DNA from 3 places in the Lactobacillus sp. PV034 genome. Region 1 is predicted to be linked to each of the others. Evidence: predicted binding sites of a transcription regulator. Region 1 holds the regulator's gene; each other region holds the start of a gene.
The links. The regulator LexA, encoded in region 1, represses DNA repair genes until DNA is damaged. The targets are predictions, from matches to a motif close to CNAACANNTGTTNG.
Positions count from the first base shown of each region.

Region 1 (7,329 bases):
TGGTCTTCAGGGTACTGGTAAGACTACTACTGTTGGTAAACTTGCTAATTATCTTAAGAAGAATGATAATGCGCGTCCGCTATTAATTGCTGGTGATATTTACCGTCCAGCAGCTATTGATCAATTAAAGCAAATTGGATCTGACTTAGATGTACCTGTTTACAGTGAAGATAATAAAGATGTAGCCGAAATTGTTAAACATGGTCTTGCGCAAGCAGATAAAAATAAGAATGACTATGTAATTATCGATACCGCTGGTCGTTTGGAAATCGATGAACAGTTAATGGACGAATTAAAGCGCATTACTGAAGTTGCACATCCAGAAAATACTTTATTAGTAGTTGATGCCATGACCGGTCAAGCTGCTACCAAAGTTGCTGAAGGCTTTAATGCAGATCTTGATTTGACTGGGGTTATTTTAACTAAGTTAGATGGTGATACTCGTGGTGGTGCTGCTTTATCAGTTCGTGCTGTAACTGGATTACCAATTATCTTTACTGGTCAAGGTGAAAAATTAAGTGCTCTAGAAACTTTCCACCCAGATCGAATGGCTTCTAGAATTCTTGGCATGGGTGATATGCTGAGCTTAATAGAAAAGGCTCAACAAGACTATGATGCTAAAGAAGCCGAAAAAGTAGCGCAAAAAATGCGTGAAAATACTTTTAACTTTAATGATTTTATTGATCAATTAGAACAAGTTCAAAAGATGGGACCAATTGATCAATTAATTAAAATGATTCCAGGGATGGCTAATAATCCTGCACTTAAGAATATTCAAATGCCAGAAAAGCAAATTGATCATACTAAAGCGATCGTTTACTCAATGACGCCTGCAGAAAGAGAAGATCCAGATATTTTGAATCCTTCACGTCGTCGCAGAATTGCAGCAGGATCAGGTATAGCGGTAGCAGAAGTTAACCGTATGATTAAGCAATTTAAACAAGCCAAAGAAATGATGCAAAAGATGACCTCAGGTAATATGAAGGGCCTTGAAAATATTCCAGGCATGAATTCGCCGATGGGCAAGATGGCTATGCGCTCAATGAGTAAAAGATTTAAGAAAAGTAAGAAGAAGCGCATGAAGAAAATTAAAAGATTTCACTCCTAAAAATAAGTGTTAAGGAAAAATACTTTACACTTATGCAGGGATGTGCTATATTATTAAAGTCAAATAATTTAGGAGGAAATTAAATGTCTGTTAAAATTCGTATGCGCCGCATGGGCTCAAAGAGAAAACCTTTCTACCGTATCGTTGTTGCTGACTCACGTATGCCACGTGATGGTCGTTTCATCGAAGAAGTAGGTTACTACAACCCACTTACTAACCCTGATGAAGTTAAGCTTGAAGAAGGTAAAATCTTTGATTGGCTTGAAAAGGGTGCACAACCTTCAGATACTGTAAGAAGCTTACTTTCAGATGCTGGTATTATGAAGAGATACCACGATGCAAAATACGGTAAGTAATTACTGAACTTAAAAGAGCTTGGGAGTAAGTCCTAAGCTCTTTTCTTTTTATAAATTGAGGTTTTAAATGGATAATTATTTTGAAGTAGGTAAAATTTTAACTACTCATGGCTTAAAAGGTGAAGTAAAAGTTAATCCAATCACTGATTTTATTGAAGAACGTTTTACTCCTGGAACTAGTTTATATATTGGAGAAAGTGTAGATAGCTCAAAGCAAGAAGTTGTGGTCCAAAGAGCTAGAATGCACAAACAATTTGTTTTAGTCATTTTTGAAGGTATTGATAATATTGATGAAGCTGAAAAGATAGTAGGTAAAAAAATCTTTGTTAAAGAAAGTGATCGTCAAGAATTAGAAGATGGTTCTTACTATTTTAAAGATATTTTAGATTTACCAGTTTTTGATGCTGAGACAGGCGAAAAATTGGGAATTTTAAATGATATTGAAACTCCAGGAGCAAATGATATTTGGGAGATAAAACCAGAAAATGGTAAGTCATTTTGGATTCCAAATATCGCTTCAGTTGTTAAAAAAGTAGATTTGGATAATAAACGCATAGAAGTAAGTTTACTTGAGGGATTGCGCGATGAAGATTAATGTTTTGACTTTATTTCCAGATATGTTTACACCACTTCAAGTATCAATGCTTGGCCGAGGCCTTGAGGATGGCAAATGGGATTTAAATTTAGTTAATTTTAGAGACTTTACAACTGATGTTCATCATCATGTCGATGACACTCCTTATGGTGGGGGAGCAGGCATGGTATTACAAATTATGCCAATTAAGAAAGCACTAGATTCCATCGAAAATAAAGGAAAAGTTATCATTACTGCACCACAGGGGAAGACTTTTGATGAAAAAATGGCTCAGGAATGGTCTAAGGAAGAGAATCTTACTTTTATTTGTGGTCACTATGAAGGATTTGATCAGCGTGTCTATGATCTAGCTGATGAAACAGTTTCTATTGGTGATTATGTCTTAACAGGTGGAGAATTACCAACAATGAGTATGATAGATGCGACAGTACGGCTTTTGCCGGGAATTCTTGGAAATGCTGCTTCTCCTGTTGAGGAAAGTTTTTCTCATGGTTTATTAGAATATCCTCAATATACTCGTCCTGCTGATTTTGAAGGCTTAAAGGTACCCGAAGTTTTGACTTCTGGTAATCACCAAAAGATTGCTGAATGGCGTCATCGTGAGGCATTAAAAACTACATATCTAAATCGCCCAGATATGCTTGAAAATCGTGAACTAACAAAAGAAGAAGTTAAAATGCTCAGAGAAATTAAGGCAGAATTAGGACAATAGCATTTACAAGTAAAGTATCATTTGATAGACTACTTTATGTGACTAAATGAGTCACTAGAGTTATGGGTATTCCGCTGGCAGTGGTTGTTTATGAATGCCGTAGAAGGAGAGAAATATAATGGATCCATTAATTCAAGAATTGACAAAAGATCAAATTCGTACTGATTTACCAGACTTCCGTGCAGGTGATACTGTTCGTGTTCACGTACGTGTTGTTGAAGGTAGTCACGAACGTATCCAGATTTTCGAAGGTGTTGTAATTAAGAGAAAGGGTGCTGGCATCAGCGCTACTTACACTGTTCGTAAGATGTCATCTGGTATCGGTGTTGAACGTACTTTCCCAGTAAACGACCCACGTGTTGCTAAGGTTGAAGTTGTACGTCAAGGTCGTGTACGTCGTGCTAAGCTTTACTACTTACGTGATCGTCATGGTAAGGCAGCTAGAATTCCTGAAAAGCGTCGTAAATAATAAAAATAAAGCTTTCTTGTACAAGAAAGCTTTATTTTTTTATCGTAAATTTTATAGATTAAGAAAAGAATTAATATGATTCCTAAAAATGCTCAAGTAAAGTTAAAATATGATTTAAATAATTTACCCCACGTTGTTGTGCAGGCTAGTTTTATGAGCCCGGAGCAAATTTATACTTTACAATTATTACATCAGCAAAGAGATACGGTTGTATATCGTCATCCAGCTTTTGGAAAAGAAGTAAATTTTGAGGGAGAAGAGGCAGTGCTATACTTAAAAGGTAACGAAGAAAATACCGCAGCAGGCCATACTCAAACTTTGATTTACTCTGGACGTGAGAATTACTATTTTGTAGGTGTAAAGCCCAAAAAAACTGGACATATTTTTTGGAGTACCCAAATTGCACGAGTTGCCCTTAATGAAGCTGGAAGTATTACTTATAATGAAAATACGCAATTACCACGATTATCATATCTAAATCGAGCAGGTATAAAATATCCCGGTAAAAATTTAGTTAGAGTAGAAGCAGCTATTTCTCCAAATTATCAGTATTTTTTGCTTGCTAGCATTGATAAGGACCATACAGGCCACTTTTCGCTTTATCATCTTAAAGATATTAACCGAGCATTGGATAAAGTTGAATATAAGCCAGTTGATATTAATATTGAAAAATTAAAATGTATTGATTCTTTTACAATTTCTAACTTTAATAGCGAATATTTTAAGTCAATTCAGGGATACGGAATTGATAATGATAAAAGCATTTATATTTCTAGTCAACCAAGTCCTACTCAAAATTGGTTAGGCTTTGCGCAACAAAGACTACCAAGAGAAATAGTGAAGATCCCTTGGGCTAATGAAATGGCAGATAACTGGGAAGTAGTAAATTTAGATAAAGAGAAAATTTTAAATATGAGAGGATTTGTGACTGAATTTGAAGGAATTCAAGTAATAGATCGAGATCATGTGTTATTAACTGTGGCATACCATAAAAGATATAGCGGAACTACGCTTCATAATAAAATTTTTGAAATTAAGATGTTATAAATTGATTTTTTAGAAGTAGTTAAGTATATAAAGAGTTGGGTATTGAGGGACAAAATGGAAAAGAGTGAAGAATTTAGAAAAATTTTAAATAATAAGGTGAACGGACAATTAATTCCGACAAATCATGAATCATTAAATTCGACCTATTTCGGATTTAGCAAAAAATTTAATAATAGTATATTTATCAAAGTATTTAATTCATTTAAGAAATTTATGACAGAAGAACGGATTACTTGCCAATTAAGTAAAAGAATATTGGATACTTTTAAAATTGATTGTAACGGAATGAAGTATGTTCTAGTTATGAAAGATTTACATCCACGAGATTTAGAAGAGAGGATAAATACTGAGCGAGCTTATGAAATGGGGGTTGTTTTGGCTAAATTTCATAATACAGTTAAAAGGTTTGATGGAATAAAAATAGAAAGTAATTATTTTAATAAAATACCTGAAAATATAAAAGAATTGAGAGATTCCCTCGAAAAAGAAAGATTATTTAATTTATCAAGAAAATTTAATAATTTACAGCCTTTAATTGAAAATGACTTAAAAGAGAATGTAAATGTTGTGTTACATGGGGATGTAGGAGTACGAAATTATAAAACTATAAATAATTGTTTAATCTTAATAGACTATGAGAGAGCCAGAGTAGGGATTAATTATCAAGATTTTATAAAACTTTTTTATCAAGATTTTAAATTAGATTCTTCATTAATTGACTCTTTTCTTAATGGATATAATTCAAAGAGCATTTATCATTGGAAAATAAATACCTCTACTCAGTATTTTCTCGTTTTTATAACTGCCATTGGTATTATGAAATATACTCAGAAAATCAAAGATAAACCTTTTAAAAAGATTGGAATACAAATGATTAACGAAATAGAAGATTATTTTAGATAAATAAATTTCGTAAAGTGTATGTCAAAATAAAAAACGCTTGATTACCATCAAGCGTTTTTATTAGTCGATATTATTACGATACAAGCCCACAACTTTCCCTAAGATATGAACAGTATTTAAGATGATAGGTGCCATCGTATCATTTTCTGGTTGAAGCCGGTAATGATCATCTTCTTTATAGAATCGTTTAACAGTAGCTTCATCTTCATCAGTCATTGCTACGACAATTTCACCGTTATGAGCAGAAGTTTGTTTTCTTACAATTACATTATCGCCATCAAGAATCCCCACATTAATCATTGAAGTTCCATGAACTCTTAACATGAAAAGATCCCCAGCATCATTAGTTAAGTCAGGTGGAATAGGGAAATAGTCTTCAACGTCTTCGACGGCTAAAATCGGTTGTCCAGCAGTTACAACACCGATAATTGGAATATTTTTAGGTTTAATTCCTAAAGCACTAAGTCCTTCTTGTGTTACTTCAATGGCACGAGGTTTGGTAGCATCTTTAATGATATAGCCCTTATTTTCAAGACGTGACAAATGACCATGAACAGTAGAAGTAGAAGATAAGTTAACAGCAGAACAAATTTCTCTTACGGTGGGAGGAAAACCACGGTCTTCGACTGTTTCATAAATATATTTTAAAATTTCAAGTTGCTTTGATTCGCGTGCTTCAGTCATATTAAACTCCTTTTATTGATACAATAATTCTAACAAAAAATAAAAGAGATAACAAACAAATGTTCTAGGTCTTTATAACTTTTTTTATAAATTTAGAAAGAGTAAACTTAATGAAGTAAGAGAGGTGTTTTTTATGGACAAAAAAGAAGAAGAAAAAGTAATAAAGCGTATTAATGAACTCTACCATACTAGTAAGGAAAGAGAATTAACGCCTGAAGAACTTGAAGAAAGAAAGAAATTGCGCAGTGCCTTCCTCGAAAACTTCCGTGCAGGATTTAGACAACAACTTGAAGATACTGTTGTTATCGATAAAGATGGTAAAGAAGTAACTTCTGAAAAGGCCAAAGAAGCACAAAGAAGAAAAGGTTTAAGAAAAGATTAAAATAAACCTTTAAAAAATATATCTTTTTTAGTAAAATTTACTTGTTAGAAAATTGGAGGTTTTATCATTATGAATATTGGGTTAGCAATTTTATTAATCATTATCGCTCTTCTTATTGGTCTTATTGCAGGCTTTTATGGTGCAAGAGCATATATGAAGAAATATTTTCAAGACAACCCTCCAATTAGTGAAGATATGATTGTTGCTATGATGTCTCAAATGGGGCAAAAGCCATCTGCTAAAAAAGTAAATCAAGTTATGAATATGATGAAACATCAACAACGCAAGTAAATTTAATTTAATCAATTCACTAATTTAGAAAACGAGGGAATTTTCCCCTCGTTTTTTTGTATATATTTTTATTGGGGTGATTTATTGAGTATATTTGGTAAACTAAATTGGTTTTTTAAGTCAGAGAAAAAAAGATATATTATTGGAATTATATTTTTAGCTTTAACTTCTGTAGCTAATTTGATTCCACCATTAATTTTAGGTAAAATGGCCGATCAATTAGATAAAGGACATATTAGTGTGGCTTATTATCTGTGGTTAATTTTAGCAATTGTCGCGGCTGCCTTTTCTTTATATTTTTTAAGATATTTTTGGCGCAAACAAATTTGGGGTGGCGCTGCTGTTTTAGAAAGAAAGCTGCGCTCGCAATTATTTGAGCATTTTATGAATATGGATCGCACTTTCTTTCAACGTCATCGAACCGGAGACTTGATGGCACATGCAACAAATGACATCACGGCTATTCAAAATGTTGCCGGTGATGGAGTATTAACCTTGGTCGATTCTTTAGTAACTGGTGGTTCTACCATAATTGCAATGATGGTAGTAGTTGATTGGCGGTTAACGATTATCGCCTTGTTGCCATTACCTATTTTAGCAATTGGTTCTTGGAAATTAGGGGACCGCCTGCATGGTGCCTTTGATAAATCGCAGGCAGCTTTTTCACGTCTTAATAACAAGACTCAGGAATCAGTATCTGGAATAAAAGTTCTAAAAACTTTTGGGCAAGGAAAAGAAGATACGGCTGCCTTTAATAAGATGGTTGATGAAACAATTGAAAT
Region 1 covers NZ_CP041982.1:266,438-273,766, forward strand. The annotation lists gene ffh (signal recognition particle protein) at 1-1,108, shown strand, start outside; gene rpsP (30S ribosomal protein S16) at 1,192-1,464, shown strand; gene rimM (ribosome maturation factor RimM) at 1,532-2,059, shown strand; gene trmD (tRNA (guanosine(37)-N1)-methyltransferase TrmD) at 2,049-2,771, shown strand; gene rplS (50S ribosomal protein L19) at 2,890-3,240, shown strand; gene FP432_RS01460 (class III bacteriocin) at 3,316-4,287, shown strand; gene FP432_RS01465 (phosphotransferase) at 4,342-5,190, shown strand; gene lexA (transcriptional repressor LexA) at 5,251-5,874, opposite strand; gene FP432_RS01475 (DUF896 domain-containing protein) at 6,008-6,256, shown strand; gene FP432_RS01480 (YneF family protein) at 6,326-6,547, shown strand; gene FP432_RS01485 (ABC transporter ATP-binding protein) at 6,632-7,329, shown strand, end outside.

Region 2 (7,329 bases), 480 kb from region 1:
AAAAATTTATGGGAATTATTGTAGATTTTGGTGGAAGTGACACACAAGAATTAAGTGGGGGAGCACACTTTTTAGAACATAAATTATATGCGAAAACTACTGGAGATATTTCAAAAAGAATTGAAGCTTTAAATGCGATCACTAATGCCTTTACATCATACAATGAAACAATGTTTTATGTTGAATTTTTAGAGCATTGGCGTCAAGTTATTCCGCTTTTGTTTGAACTGGTAGGAACAACTCATTTTACAGAAAAAAATGTAAAAAAAGAGGCGCAAATTATTTCCCAGGAACTTGCAATGTATCAAGATGAGCCAAGTTGGCAATTAAATCATGATCTTTTTGGAAAAATGTATCCAAAAACTAATTTAGCTGAAGACTTAACTGGTACATCTTTATCATTACAGAAAATGACTCCTGAGATCTTAAGTAAAATATATGCGAAAAATTACTATAGTGGTAATTTAGAATTTGTGGCTTGCGGGGGCTTTAGTAAAAATCAAGCCCACGAGATTTTGCGTGAAGTAGGCAAATTACAGGAAAAGTATTTTAGATCTTTGAAAAAAAGAAAGAATTCTTGGCAAGATGTGCAATCGTCGAAGATAAAAGATGGCAGGATTAAGGGGAGTGCTAACATTCCTATGATAGGAGTTGGGATTAAATTACCAGATTTTTATTCATTAGGTTTGCCCTTAACAAAAGGTCAAGTTCAAATTTTAGTTGAAATGATGTTGGAAGCACGCTTAGGGGCTAGTAGTATATGGTTTGAAGAAGCTCAAAAGGCTGAATTGCTTGCAACGCCACTGTCTATTAATGTGACTTATACCAGACAGGGAAACTATGCAATCATTAGTGGTTCGAGTGATAAACCAGAAAAACTACTAAATGAAATAAAGCGTCAAGTGCAATTTGGAAGTATTGTTGAGAGTAATTTTAATTTACAGAGAAAAATTTTTCTTGCTAATAATATTCGTGAGTGTGATCAGATTGAAAATCTAGCAATAGAAGAGGCTGAATATTCATTAGACGGGGAAAGTAGATCTGAATTATACCAAAAAATTCAAACTATTGGGTTTAGTGAATTTTGTCAAATATATGAAAAAATTTTAAATAGTAGTGAGATTTTTTCTACTATTCTTGAGAAAGAAATTGAAGAATGAAACGAGCAATTATTTTTGGGGCAACAGGTGGAATTGGGCAAGAAATTGCTTTTGACTTAGCTGAAGCAGGGTGGTCCTTATATTTACATTTTGAAAAGAATGAGTTGAGGGCCAAACAAATACAAAAGAAATTAGTAAAATTATATCCCCAACAAGAATTTTTCCTTTTGCAATTATCTTTTCTTGACCCCGATGAAAAATTTATTAACCTAAGTAAAGGAATATTTTCAATTAATGCAGTTATTTTTGCACAGGGAATAACTGATTATAATTTTTTATCTGCTCAATCTCTTACAACCATAGAAAAAATTTTGAAGATTAACATGGTTACGCCTATTAAGTTGACAAAACTTTTGACCCCTTTACTTTTATCTCGCGAACATAGCAGAATTATTTATTTGGGGTCAGTTTATGGAAAACAAGGAAGTGCCTTGGAAAGTGTATACAGTGCAAGTAAGAGTGGAATTTCTCGATTTGTCCAGGCATATGCACGTGAGGTGGCCATGAATAATTTAACGGTAAATGTTCTAGCTCCAGGGGCAGTAGACACACCAATGAATGAAATTTTTTCTGCAGATGTTATAGAAGAAGTTAAAGATGAAATTCCAGTTAATCGATTAGCAGTACCTAGAGATATTTCGTTTTGGGTAAAAAATTTGCTTTCTCCTCAGGCAGATTATCTTACTGGTCAAACGATTTACATTGATGGTGGCTGGCTTGTTTAATCAAAGCGCAAAATTTGTTATACTCTAAGTAAATTACGAGAATTGAGAGGTTATTATGTCTGATATTGGTGATAAACTTCGTAAAGCAAGAGAAGAAAAGGGAATGTCGCTTAAAGATATTGAAAAAATTACTAAGATTCAATATCGTTATCTTGAAGCCTTAGAAAATAATGATTTTGATCAACTTCCTGGTGATTTTTATGCACGTGCATTTATTAAACAATATGCTCAAGTAGTCGGTTTAAACGGAAATGAATTATTAAATGATTTACACGCCGATGTACCTGAATCAAAACCAGAAGAATATGTAGAAAATTCTATTGATAATAAGCGTGAAGAAGTACGCCGTACAACCAATAATAAAAAGGGCTTATGGCGTGCTTATCTTCCAAAAGCAGCTGCAATTATTGGAATTTTCTTAGTGATTTTTGTAGTTTATTTGCTTTATAGCCATTTCTTCACTGGTACTGCAAATCAACAATCTGCAAATCAAGCAAATAATGTCACGGTTTCTTCATCTTCAGAGTCACCCAAGAAGTCGAAGAAGACACCTAAAAAGAGTACCTCAACTTCAAAGATTAGACTTGAAAGTTTAGGTAATAATACTTATCGAGTACGAGACTGGAGTAAAGCACGTAATCGTGATCTAAAACTTGCTACTGGCGCTACATCAACATATGCACAAGTTATGGTTAATGGTAGTGTAGTTTGGCAAGGTACTCTTCGTAGTAATGATTCCCATACTATTCGCTTAGCTAAAGATGTACAAAATGTATCGGTTCTCTTTAGTAATACTCAATCTACCAAATTGACTTTAGATGGTAAGAGAGTTAAAGCTCAGGATGAGACTAATCCAGCTGCTTCGATGACAATTAACTTTATTTTTAGAACTGCTGATACTAGTCAAAATTCTGCAAATACTCAAACTAATAGTAGCTATAATCAATATAGTAGTTCTAATAATACTACTAGTAATTCTAATGTGAGCCAAAATAGTCAAACTACTCAAAGTAGTAGTAATCAAAATAGTGCATCAACTAGAGAATCACAAACAAGACAGCCAGTTCAATCACAACAAACACAACCATCAAGCTCAACTACAGAACAAGCAAGTCAAAGTAATCAAAGTAGTGGACAAACGCAAACTAATGCTGGAGGCAAAACGAACCAATAATGAATTTACCAAATAAATTAACTGTATTTAGAATTATATTAATTCCTGTTTTTATGCTAATTATTATTTTTGGTGGTCATGCAGGAATAGATGTTGGGCAATGGCACTTAACTTGGAGTTGGGTAATTGCTGCTGTTGTCTTTGCCTTAGCCTCATTTACAGATTGGCTAGATGGCCATATAGCACGTGCAAGAAATTTGGTTACAAATTTCGGTAAATTTGCTGATCCTATTGCAGACAAAATGCTTACTATGACAGCATTTGTATTTTTAGTATATTTGTATTCTAATTCAAGTTGGCAAGCTCCAGCCTGGGTAATTGCTATTATAGTTTGTCGGGAATTAGCAGTTAGTGGTTTACGCGAGATAGTAGTGGAAAATAATGGTGAAGTTATAGCAGCTAAAATGCCAGGAAAAATTAAGACTACCTGTCAAATGCTAGCAATTATTTTTTTACTCGTTGGAAACTTTTTCTATATTGGAACAATTTTACTATACATTGCACTAATTTTTACTATTTATTCAGGATGGGATTATTTCCATAGTTCTTGGGATATTTTTAAGGGTTCAATGTAATTTAAAAAGAAGTCGAATTTTCGACTTCTTTTTTGGTTGGAATAAGAAAATTTAGCGTAATAAAAGTTAGAGAAAATAAACACGAAACATTTGTTCGCTTTTTATCTTGATTTTTATCATGAAAACCAAGTATAATTAGAGAAGTAAATTAAGGAGGACTAAATTGGCTAAAGATGAAAAACAAGCGGCTTTAGATGCTGCACTTAAAAAAATTGAAAAGAATTTTGGTAAGGGCGCAGTTATGCGAATGGGTGCAAAAGCTGATACGCAAATTTCTACTGTACCAAGTGGCTCTTTAGCGCTTGATGCTGCACTCGGGGTAGGAGGTTATCCTCGCGGCAGAATTGTTGAAATTTATGGGCCTGAAAGTTCTGGTAAGACTACTGTGGCTTTACATGCAGTTGCTGAAGTACAAAAACGTGGAGGAACTGCAGCATATATTGATGCAGAAAATGCGATGGATCCAGCTTATGCAGAAGCACTAGGAGTTGATATTGATTCTTTAATTCTTTCACAACCTAACACAGGAGAAGAAGGATTAGAAATTGCTGATACTTTGATATCAAGTGGTGCAATTGATATTGTAGTTGTGGATTCAGTTGCTGCATTGGTTCCTCGAGCAGAAATTGAAGGAGATATGGGGGATTCTCATGTCGGATTACAGGCTCGTCTAATGAGTCAAGCTTTAAGAAAATTATCTGGTACAATCTCTAAAACAAAAACTATTGCACTATTTATTAACCAAATACGTGAAAAAGTTGGTGTAATGTTTGGAAATCCAGAAACCACTCCAGGTGGACGGGCTTTGAAATTTTACTCTACTATTCGTCTTGAAGTTAGAAGAGCAGAGCAAATTAAACAAGGAACGGATGTAATTGGTAACCGCGTTAAACTAAAAGTTGTAAAAAATAAAGTTGCACCTCCATTTAAAGTCGCAGAAGTTGATATTATGTATGGACATGGAGTATCACAAACTGGTGAGCTAATTGATATGGCGGCTGATAAGGATATTATTAATAAAGCTGGATCATGGTATTCGTATGGAGATGATCGTATTGGTCAAGGTAGAGAAAATGCTAAGCAGTATCTTGCAGATCATCCAGATGTATATGATGAAGTAATGAAAAAGGTCAGAGCAGCTTATGGTATGGATGAAGATTCGGTTGATCAAGATAGTAAAGCTGCTGATGAAAAGGATAAGGCGAGTAAAGCCGAAAAAGATAAAACAGAATAGTCAAATTAATTTAGATCTTGGAATTTAATCTAGGATCTATTTTTGTTTAATTGACTTTATTTGCTTTGACTCTTATTATTATTATTGTGTGAATAATTCTAATTAAAAAAGGCGATAGTAAATATGATAAATATAATTTTAACATCCTGTGCTGTCGCTATTGTTTCAATTCTGATCGGTGGTTTTATTGGCTATTCTATTCGTAAGAATAAATGGGAAAAAGCTGTAAAAAATGCACAAAAAGATGCAGATCATATAATTGCAGCTGCTCAAGCTAAAGTAGAAGCTGCACAAAAAGAAGTGACGCGCCAAGAACAAATGGCGTCATCATTGAAAAAAAATGCAGAAGACACTAAAAAAGAAAAAATTTTGGAAGCTCAAGAACAAATTCATAAATATCGAGAACGAATCGATACCGAATTGAATGAGCGAAGACAAGAAATTTCTAAGCAAGAAAACCGCTTATTGCAACGTGAAGATGCAATTGATCGTAAAGACAATTTATTAGATCAAAAAGATGCTAAACTCACACAAAAAGAACAACAAGTTAAGCAATTGCAAGTAAAGGTTTCTGAAAGGGAACAGCAAGCCGAAGACTTAATAGCACAACGACAAGAAAAGTTATATGAGGTAGGAAAGCTAAGTCAGGCTGAAGCAAAAAAAATTATCCTTGATAACTTATCTGATCAATTAATTACAGAAAGAGCAGAATTAATTAAAGAAAGTAATGAAGAGGTTAAAGCAAAGGCTGATCGTTTTGCTCAGAAAGTAATTATCGATGCTATTCAAAGTAGTGCAGCTGATACCGTATCAGAAAAAACTGTTGCTGTTGTAAATTTACCAAATGATGATATGAAGGGACGAATAATTGGGCGAGAGGGTCGCAATATTCGCTCATTTGAGGCCTTAACAGGGGTTGATCTTATCATTGATGATACACCAGATGTTGTTGTGTTAAGTGGTTTTGATCCAATTAGACGTGAAGTTGCAAAAAGAGCATTGGAACGTCTAATTAAAGATGGACGGATTCATCCAGCTCGAATTGAAGAGATGGTTGATAAAGCAAGAAAAGAAGTAAATGATGACATTTATGAAGCAGGAGAAAGTGCCTTAATGGAACTTGGTATTCATAAGATGCATCCTGAACTTGTAAAACTTTTAGGCCGTTTGAAATACAGAACTTCATATGGACAAAATGTTCTTGCCCACTCAATTGAAGTTGGTAAATTAACTGGTGTAATGGCAGCTGAACTTGGATTAGATGAAAAAATAGCCGTACGCGCGGGATTATTACACGATATTGGAAAGTCGATCGATCACGAAATCGAAGGCTCTCATGTTGAGATTGGTGTAGAGCTAGCCCGTAAATATCATGAATCTGATGTTGTTATAAATGCAATTGCAGCCCATCATGATGATGTGCCGAAATTATCATTTATTGCAGAATTGGTTGTAGCAGCTGATACAATTTCTTCTGCTCGTCCAGGAGCAAGAAGTGAATCTCTTGAAAACTATGTTAAACGTTTAGAAGAACTTGAAACCATTGCTAAAGGCCATCAAGGTGTAAGCCAGGCATACGCAATTCAAGCGGGACGTGAAATTCGAGTAATGGTTGAGCCAGATAAAATATCTGATGCTCGAACTATTATTTTGGCAAGAGAAATAAAGAAACAAATTGAAGCTAATATGGAATATCCAGGTAACATTAAAGTTACTGTGATTCGTGAAAAACGGGCTGTAGCGATAGCCAAATAACCTAAAAAGTACTAAGTAAAATAGCTTAGTACTTTTTTTGTGAAGTAATTATCTAGACTTTATTGTGTTTGTTGAACGCTCTTTGTATAATAAAAAAAGATGTTTAAGAAAGTAGCAAATTATGTTTCAAACAATTGTTAAATTATTTTTACTTGTAATTATCTCAGCAGCAATTACACCATTTATACGAAAATTAGCATTTGTCTTAGGTGCTGTGGACAATCCAAATGTTCGTCGTGTTAATAAACGTCCAATGCCTACAATTGGGGGATTGGGTATTTTTATTGCTTTTAATATTGGAACTTTTATTCTTTTGCGTGATAAATTTCCAACTCATGAACTTTTTTCGATATTGCTTGCTGCCAGTATTATTATTTTGACTGGACTTATCGATGATATTAATGAATTAAAACCTAAACAAAAGATGTTTGGTATTCTTTTAGCAGCTTTAGTAATTTATTTTTTAGCAGGAATAAAAATGAATGAAATTTCTTTACCGTGGTTCGGAAGGATCCAACTTGGCTGGTGGAGTTTGCCAATAACAGTATTTTGGATTTTAGCACTGACTAACGCTGTTAATTTAATTGATGGGTTAGATGGCCTGGCTACGGGTGTTTCAATGATCTCACTCATAACTATGGGAATTGTAGGATATTTCTTTTTACATACTTGGCAACATTATGTTCCTTTGATGTGTGTTATGTTG
Region 2 covers NZ_CP041982.1:745,260-752,588, reverse strand. The annotation lists gene FP432_RS03820 (M16 family metallopeptidase) at 1-1,160, shown strand, start outside; gene ymfI (elongation factor P 5-aminopentanone reductase) at 1,157-1,885, shown strand; gene FP432_RS03810 (helix-turn-helix domain-containing protein) at 1,941-3,059, shown strand; gene pgsA (CDP-diacylglycerol--glycerol-3-phosphate 3-phosphatidyltransferase) at 3,059-3,634, shown strand; gene recA (recombinase RecA) at 3,798-4,868, shown strand; gene rny (ribonuclease Y) at 4,992-6,623, shown strand; gene FP432_RS03790 (glycosyltransferase family 4 protein) at 6,745-7,329, shown strand, end outside.
Region 2: recA (recombinase RecA) is a predicted target of LexA. The motif match lies at 3,718-3,731, and genes of this name have one in related genera.

Region 3 (7,329 bases), 170 kb from region 1:
GTTAGCAAAAACCTTATTAACGATTGCTAATCTACATGTTGACTTAGATAAAAAGAGAGATAATACGCCTTTAAGAAGAAAATAAAATTTTGCTGACATTGATTAAAATATATGCGAAAATAAGTAGCAATTACTATAAGTAAGTAACAAATAGCTACTAACTTGGAGATGAAGAATACTAAATGAATAATGACAAAAAAGTAGAAAAAGAAAAGAAAGAGTCAAATGCACCAAGTATGTTAGTTCAATGGGGAATTTTTGGAGTAATTTTGTTTTTCGCACAAATTATTTCTGATTTGTTCCCTAAGTCATTTGTGGTGCCCGCACCTTTGATGGGGATGATTATTCTCTATATTTTACTGGCAACCCATGTTATCAAGCTCCCGATGGTAGAAAAGGCTGGGGATGCGATGCTGTCGATCCTGCCTTTCTTATTTATTCCTTCTGGAATTCAATTGATTGATCACATGGATTTAATTAAAAAAGAAGGAATTAAAGTATTTATTATTGCAATTGTTTCTACTTTAATAATCCTTGCGTCAATTGCTTATGTGGGTGCTTTGGTAATGAAGATACATCATCGGATTCGTCGTCGTACACCAAGTAATAAGGAAGGAGAGTGTAACAAGTAATGGAAACCACAATCGTTAATAATCTTTCCCTGCCAATTACGGGGGTATTAATTTCTTTAATGGTTTACTTAATCGGAATTGGACTTACAAAGGCTAGTCATGGCTTCTTTTTATTTAACCCCTTATTTTTCGGAATATTATTAGGTATTGCGATTATCTATCTTTGGTCTAAGGGAATTGGTAGAAATCCATCTTATGTCTACCATAAATTTTATTTACCTGGTGGAGATATTATTACTTGGTTTATTAAGCCCGCAACGGTTGCCTTTGCTATTCCAATTTATCGGGTCAATTATTTAGTTAAGAAATATTGGTTTGATATTTTAATCATTTGTTTTTTAGGTGGATTTATTGCCATCTTCTTAATTCAACATCTCTGTGCCTTATTAGGAATTTCTGAAGTTTCAACAGCTTCCTTAATGCCACAAGCTGCAGCTACTGCAGTAGCAATGCCAATTTCTGAAGGTGTTGGCGGAATTGGTGCGGTTACTGCTATGGCATGTATTATTAACTCTGTTATTATTTATGCTGGCTCAACTTATTTAATTAAGGCCCTACGTTTAGATAAGATTTCTCCAATTGCTACTGGATTAGCACTTGGTTCATCTGGTCATACTATCGGCTCAGTTGAAGCTCTTTCTTTAGGTGAAGTTCAAGGAGCGATGGCGGGAGTAGCTGTTTTGGTTACTTCATTATCAATGGATATTTTGATTCCGCTTTATATGAAACTTTTTATGTAAAAGGATAATAATTCTTTCTAAAATTTATGTCTTAGTAACTTTTTAGCTATTAATTATTGTACAGTTAATTTAAAACATGCTATACTATCTTTGCGACAAGTTAAAAGATCTAAAATTCAATAGATTCAAAAAAGCATTACCAATCAGGACAAAAGGTAATGCTTTTTTATTGCTCAATAAACTATTAAGCATTGAGATTGGAATAAAAGCGACTATTAATGTTTTTTATTGTTATGCCAATCATCCAAAGTGTATAAATTACTAAAGAACAAATAAAAAAGCACCTAAAGTAGAAAATCTACTTTTTGGTGCTTTATTTCATGTATAGAGCTTGTTTTCCTTGTTGATTAAAGCTCGCTTCTAAATCTTTCCAACTAACAGCTTGATTCTTTTTCCCATACGGATTATTTACATAAACAATTAGTTTCTTTTTATTGTACCCTGTAATTACACAAGCATGAGAAGAGGGGGTTACTTTTACTTTACCTTGATGAGTGTCCCATGTTTGCATGTCATTAACCCGTTTGAATTTGAGTGTTGAAATTATCATGATAGGATGGCCATCACTAACTAATTTCATTACCTGAATGAAAGAGTGGCCGGTATAATTCCGAATTCGATTAGTATATTTATGGGCAACATCATAAAGTGGTTCATTATAAACACACCAGCCAGCATTTGCAATTGTCATGTAACCGACGAATCCTTTATGAGGATTCCCCATGTATTTTCCGCCTTCAAAAGATGGTACATGTTTGATATTTCTTGCTAAAGTCCGTTTGGTTACATCTACGTGATAATAGTTTAAAAGCATAGATAGTGCAGTCACTTCACAACCATTAGGGTATTCCGGCAACTGGTTTTCAATTGGAACATCCATCTTTTGTTCGGACTTAATTGTGAGCCAATCCCATTCATCAATTATTTGCTCTCGATTAATGGTAATGAAAACTCCTGCTACACCAATAAGAATGAAGGTAAGTAAAATGATCAAGATGTGACGTTTATGATTTCTTTTTTTATGCATTCTTTTTGTATTCCCATCTTACTTGTTATATTAATAATTATTATAACAGATGAGCGGGTAAAATAATTAGATACTTAAGTTTTATCAGTAAAACTTAATGACTAAATTAAAGGTATAATTAACTGTAAACATCAAAGTCTTAAAAGAGGGAAGAGCGTAATGAGTAGAACTGAACCGGTTACTTTAACTAATATGTGTATGATAAAAAAACAAGATAAAATTTTGGTTTTAGATCGAAATGATCCCGTCTGGCCTGGTCTTACCTTTCCGGGAGGACATGTTGAGGATCATGAATCATTTCATGATTCAGTAATTCGGGAGGTAAAAGAAGAAACTGGACTTACTATTAAAGAACCAAAGCTTTCAGGAGTAAAGCAATTTTATGATAAAGAACATCATCGGTATTTAGTATTTTTCTATATTGCAACCGCATTTAATGGGCATTTGCATGCTAGTGATGAAGGAAAACTTAGCTGGATGACTAAAGCTGAGTTATTACAATCAAAATTAGCATATAACTTTGATCATGACTTACCAGTTTATTTTGATGAAAATATTAGTGAACATATGTTAGATGATAAACGAGATGAACTTTTTTAGAGCTCACTCATAGCAATAAGTTATTACAAGAAAGGAGTGATAGTCATGAATTTAGATCTAAACGCTTTAATTGAAGAAATCTTACCTAAACAAAAAGAAGGTAAAGTAGCTAGCTATATTCCAGCTTTGGCTAGTGTTGACCCCAATCAATTAGGCATTGCTTTTTATGATTTAAAAAATCAGCAAATAATTCAGGCTGGTGATAGTAAAACGAGATTTGCAATTGAAAGTATCTCAAAAGTAATTGCTTTACTTTGGGCAATCAAAAAGTTAGGGATTCAAGAAGTATTTACTTACGTTGGTTCAAGGCAGACAGGCTTTGCTTTTAATTCTGCTCTTAATATGGAAATAACCCATGCAAAAAAGCCCTTGAATCCATTTGTTAATGTCGGTGCAATCATGACAACATCATTAATAGTTCAAGATAAAGAGATTAATCCGCATCCTTTTGCAGAAATTTTAGCTTTTACAAAAGAAATTTGTAATGATCCAGATTTATATTTAGATACTCAGATTTATCTTTCAGAAAAAGAAACTGGTGATTTGAATCGTTCACTAGCTTATTATTTAAAGGCAAAAAACATGATGATTGCCAAAGTTGAGCCAAGTTTAGATACTTACTTTAAACAATGTTCAATTATGGTTACTACTAAAAGCTTAGCCAATTTGGGTGCTGTATTAGCAAATGATGGCATTAAGCCTTGGGATAATCAACGTCTTATTTCTAGTGAAAGTGCTACTGTAACCAAATCATTAATGATGACTGCTGGGTTATATAATCAATCTGGAACCTATTCACGCTTAATTGGTGTTCCTACTAAAAGCGGCGTTGGTGGCGGCTTAGTTTCTGCTGCTCCACATAAATTTGGGATTGGCATCTTTAGCCCTGCATTGAATGATGAAGGAAATAGTGTTGCAGGACTCGCTTTACTTCAAAGCATAGTTGATAAGCTAGATTTGAATATCTTTAAATAAAAAAGAGAAGTCTTTCTCTTTTAGTATAACTTCGTATAATATATATTATGTAAAGTAAAATGAATAAAATCGAGAGAGACATATTCAGTATAAATTTATAGTCTCTAATTAAGTTTATCTTTTATTTATTACTAACTGTTTTTGTTTCAGCAACTCTTTTTTCATGCGGTCAACTTATTAGTTAAATTAAATATTATTTTAAATTAACTACATAAAAATTTGGCTTCTTATATTTTAGTGACTATATATCTTATATCTTATTTAGCTTATTTATTTGTTATTTGTTGAATACTAATTTCTTTAATATATGTCATATATTATGACTAATTATTTGGCATATTTGATAATTAATCACTTAAACCTAATTTAAATGCATTTAAATTGCCATATATGCATAAATTTTTAAACTTTAAATATAATAATTACTTGAGACAGCTAGAACGAATAAATTTACCATTAAGTGATAAATGATTAGAATATGTAGATAATTTGATCAAGATTTGTTGCTATAAGGCTATAAATCAAGCTATAGATCAATAAATTTAGTAATAATAAAACAATATTTAAAGTTATAAATAAAAGGTTTAAGAATAAGTATCATAAAAAATATATTATAAATACTGATCTATCAAAGCATTTATAGATGTTGTTCATTAAAACTAATATTTTAATGAACAGTTATATAGAATCATCGCCTACATTTGATCATATGTTTTTAATCATTAGATTTTAAATTAAGAAAATAGGTTTTTACCTAAGTTATCCATTTTGATTTTATTCGAGATTATCTTTTTTATTTTTTGCTATAATTAATGCTAGCAAACATATGTTTTATTATGCTTATTAGGAGCTTTATTTTGGAAACTAGTAAATACCTTGAATTAATTAAAGTTGAATTAAAGCAAATGCCACCATTTGTTCAAGAATATAATTTAATTACTCATCATTCACTTGCTACTTCATATCAGTACTTAACTGAAATTCGTCGTTTTTTCGATTGGTTGCGTCAAGAAAATATCTCAGCAGCAAAAACAAATGCTGAGATTGAGTACACTACCCTCGAACACTTACAACGTACTCAAATTATGCTCTACGTAGATCATTTAAGTCATACTAAAAACCAACAGGGAAATTTAAATTCTCCTACTACTATTAATCGCTCGTTAAATGCACTGCGCTCACTTTTCAAGTTCCTATTCCTAACTGTTACTTCTGAACATCAAGATGGTGAACCATACTTTTATCGCAATGTAATGCTAAAAGTAAAGTCTTTAAATGATACCCAAACACTTAATTATCGTGCTCATATGCTTGAATCTCATATGTATACTGGCCAATTAAAATATGATTTCTTTGACTTTTTAAATACTCAATATGAAAAGCAATGTAGTCCACGCGCACGTACTTCCTTTTTAAAAAATAAAACTAGAGATTTAGCCATAATTGCTTTAATTTTTGGCACAGGAATTCGGGTATCTGAATGTGCTGGAGTTGATGTTGATGATATTAATTTAAAAAATGCTAATTTAGAAGTTACTCGTAAAGGTGGTCAACATGACAGTGTCCCCATTGCTGAATGGACTCTAGACTACATCAAAGCTTACGCAGAAAAAAGAACTGTTTTTTATTCTCCTTTAAGTCGAGAAAGTACTTTTTTCTTAACTACTTGGCATGGTAAAACGCGTCGAATAACTAGTAATGCCATTGAAAAAATGGTTAGCAAATATTCAACTGCTTTTGGTCATCCGCTTACTCCTCATAAATTACGTCATACTGTAGCTAGTGAACTTTATGCTGTAACTAAGGATCAAGTATTAGTTGCACAACAATTAGGTCAAAAAGGAACTTCAGCTACTGGTCTATATACTCATATTGATCAGACTAAACAGCGGGAGGCATTAAATAATATTACTAAAAAAGATAATCAAACAAAAAAATAGGTCAGTTCTATTAAGGCTAATGAAACCGCAGAAGTCGATACATGGGCTAATTTAGCAATATCTTTCATTTTTAATACCATAAGCTCACCTCATATTAGTTGCTATTTTAACTTACTCTACTTCTTAGTCAACTCAAGTTTGATGTATACTAAAAGTAAGTAAGAATTAAGAAAGAAAATTATAATGACAGAAGATATTTCACTTTTTCCAGAAGAAGAATCCTCAAATAAGCATTTTAAAGAACCCTTAGCAGCTCAAATGAGACCGAATAATCTTTCAGAAATGGTAGGGCAAGAACATTTACTTGCCTCGGGAAAACCTTTACGTCAAATTATTGATGAGCATATTCCTACTTCTTTAATTTTATGGGGCCCTCCTGGTACTGGTAAAACAACTTTAGCTCACGTAATAGCAAATGAATTGCATTATCCTTTGGAACAATTTAATGCCAGTATTGAAAATAAATCGCAATTAACTAAAATTATCAATCGTCATCCAAATGAATCTTTTGTTTTGCTATTAGACGAAATTCATCGTCTAACTAAGCCTATTCAAGATTACCTATTACCTTATTTAGAAAATGGGCATATTTTATTAGTTGGGGCAACGACAGAAAATCCAATTCTTTCTTTAGTACCAGCCGTTAGATCAAGATGTCAGATATTTGAATTTGAAGCTTTAAAAATCGATGATGTCGAAAAAATGATTATCCGTGCAGCTTATCAAGTGTTTAACTATGAGATTCCTAGAGAAATTGCCCATATGATTGCTAATACAGGAAATGGAGACTTGCGGACCTCTTTGAACGTTCTTGAGACGCTTTTTGCCATGTATCATGACAAATTGACAGTGGAACAAGTAAAAAGTTTTAGTCGCCAGCAACATCTAGCTTATGATAAAGATGCTACACAGCATTATGATTACTTATCTGCCTGGCGCGATTCGATTGAGGGCTCTGATGCTGATGCAGCTCTTTATTATTTAGCCGTTTTGCTAGAAGCTGGTGACTTAGAATCAGTAGTACGTAGTTTAAAAGATATGAGTGCGTTAGATTTAGGATTAGCTGATCCTGCACGCAGTGTGCAGATAATCACTTTAGCTAATACTGCGTTAGAAATTGGGTTACTTCGTGCAACTACTCACGTAGCAATGGCAACAATGTTATTAGCGATTAGCCCGCGTTCAGATTCAGTTATGCAAGCTTATCATCGAGCGGCTCAAGATGCTAAGCACCCTAACAGGCACCCAATGCCAACTTATTTACGTGATTCTCATTACCGCGGAGCTGATAAATTGCGTGGTGCAGGGATCATGAAAAATATGTTTGCTGAATCAAAGAAAGTAGCTAAGCAAGCTTATTTACCAGAAGATCTAATTGGTAAACACTACTATGAACCTGCTCCTAATAAAAATGA
Region 3 covers NZ_CP041982.1:432,364-439,692, reverse strand. The annotation lists gene pepT (peptidase T) at 1-85, shown strand, start outside; gene FP432_RS02230 (CidA/LrgA family protein) at 183-632, shown strand; gene FP432_RS02225 (LrgB family protein) at 632-1,372, shown strand; gene FP432_RS02220 (C39 family peptidase) at 1,686-2,399, opposite strand; gene FP432_RS02215 (8-oxo-dGTP diphosphatase) at 2,559-2,999, shown strand; gene glsA (glutaminase A) at 3,045-3,974, shown strand; gene xerS (tyrosine recombinase XerS) at 4,832-5,914, shown strand; gene FP432_RS02200 (replication-associated recombination protein A) at 6,098-7,329, shown strand, end outside.
Region 3: xerS (tyrosine recombinase XerS) is a predicted target of LexA. The motif match lies at 4,794-4,807, and genes of this name have one in related genera.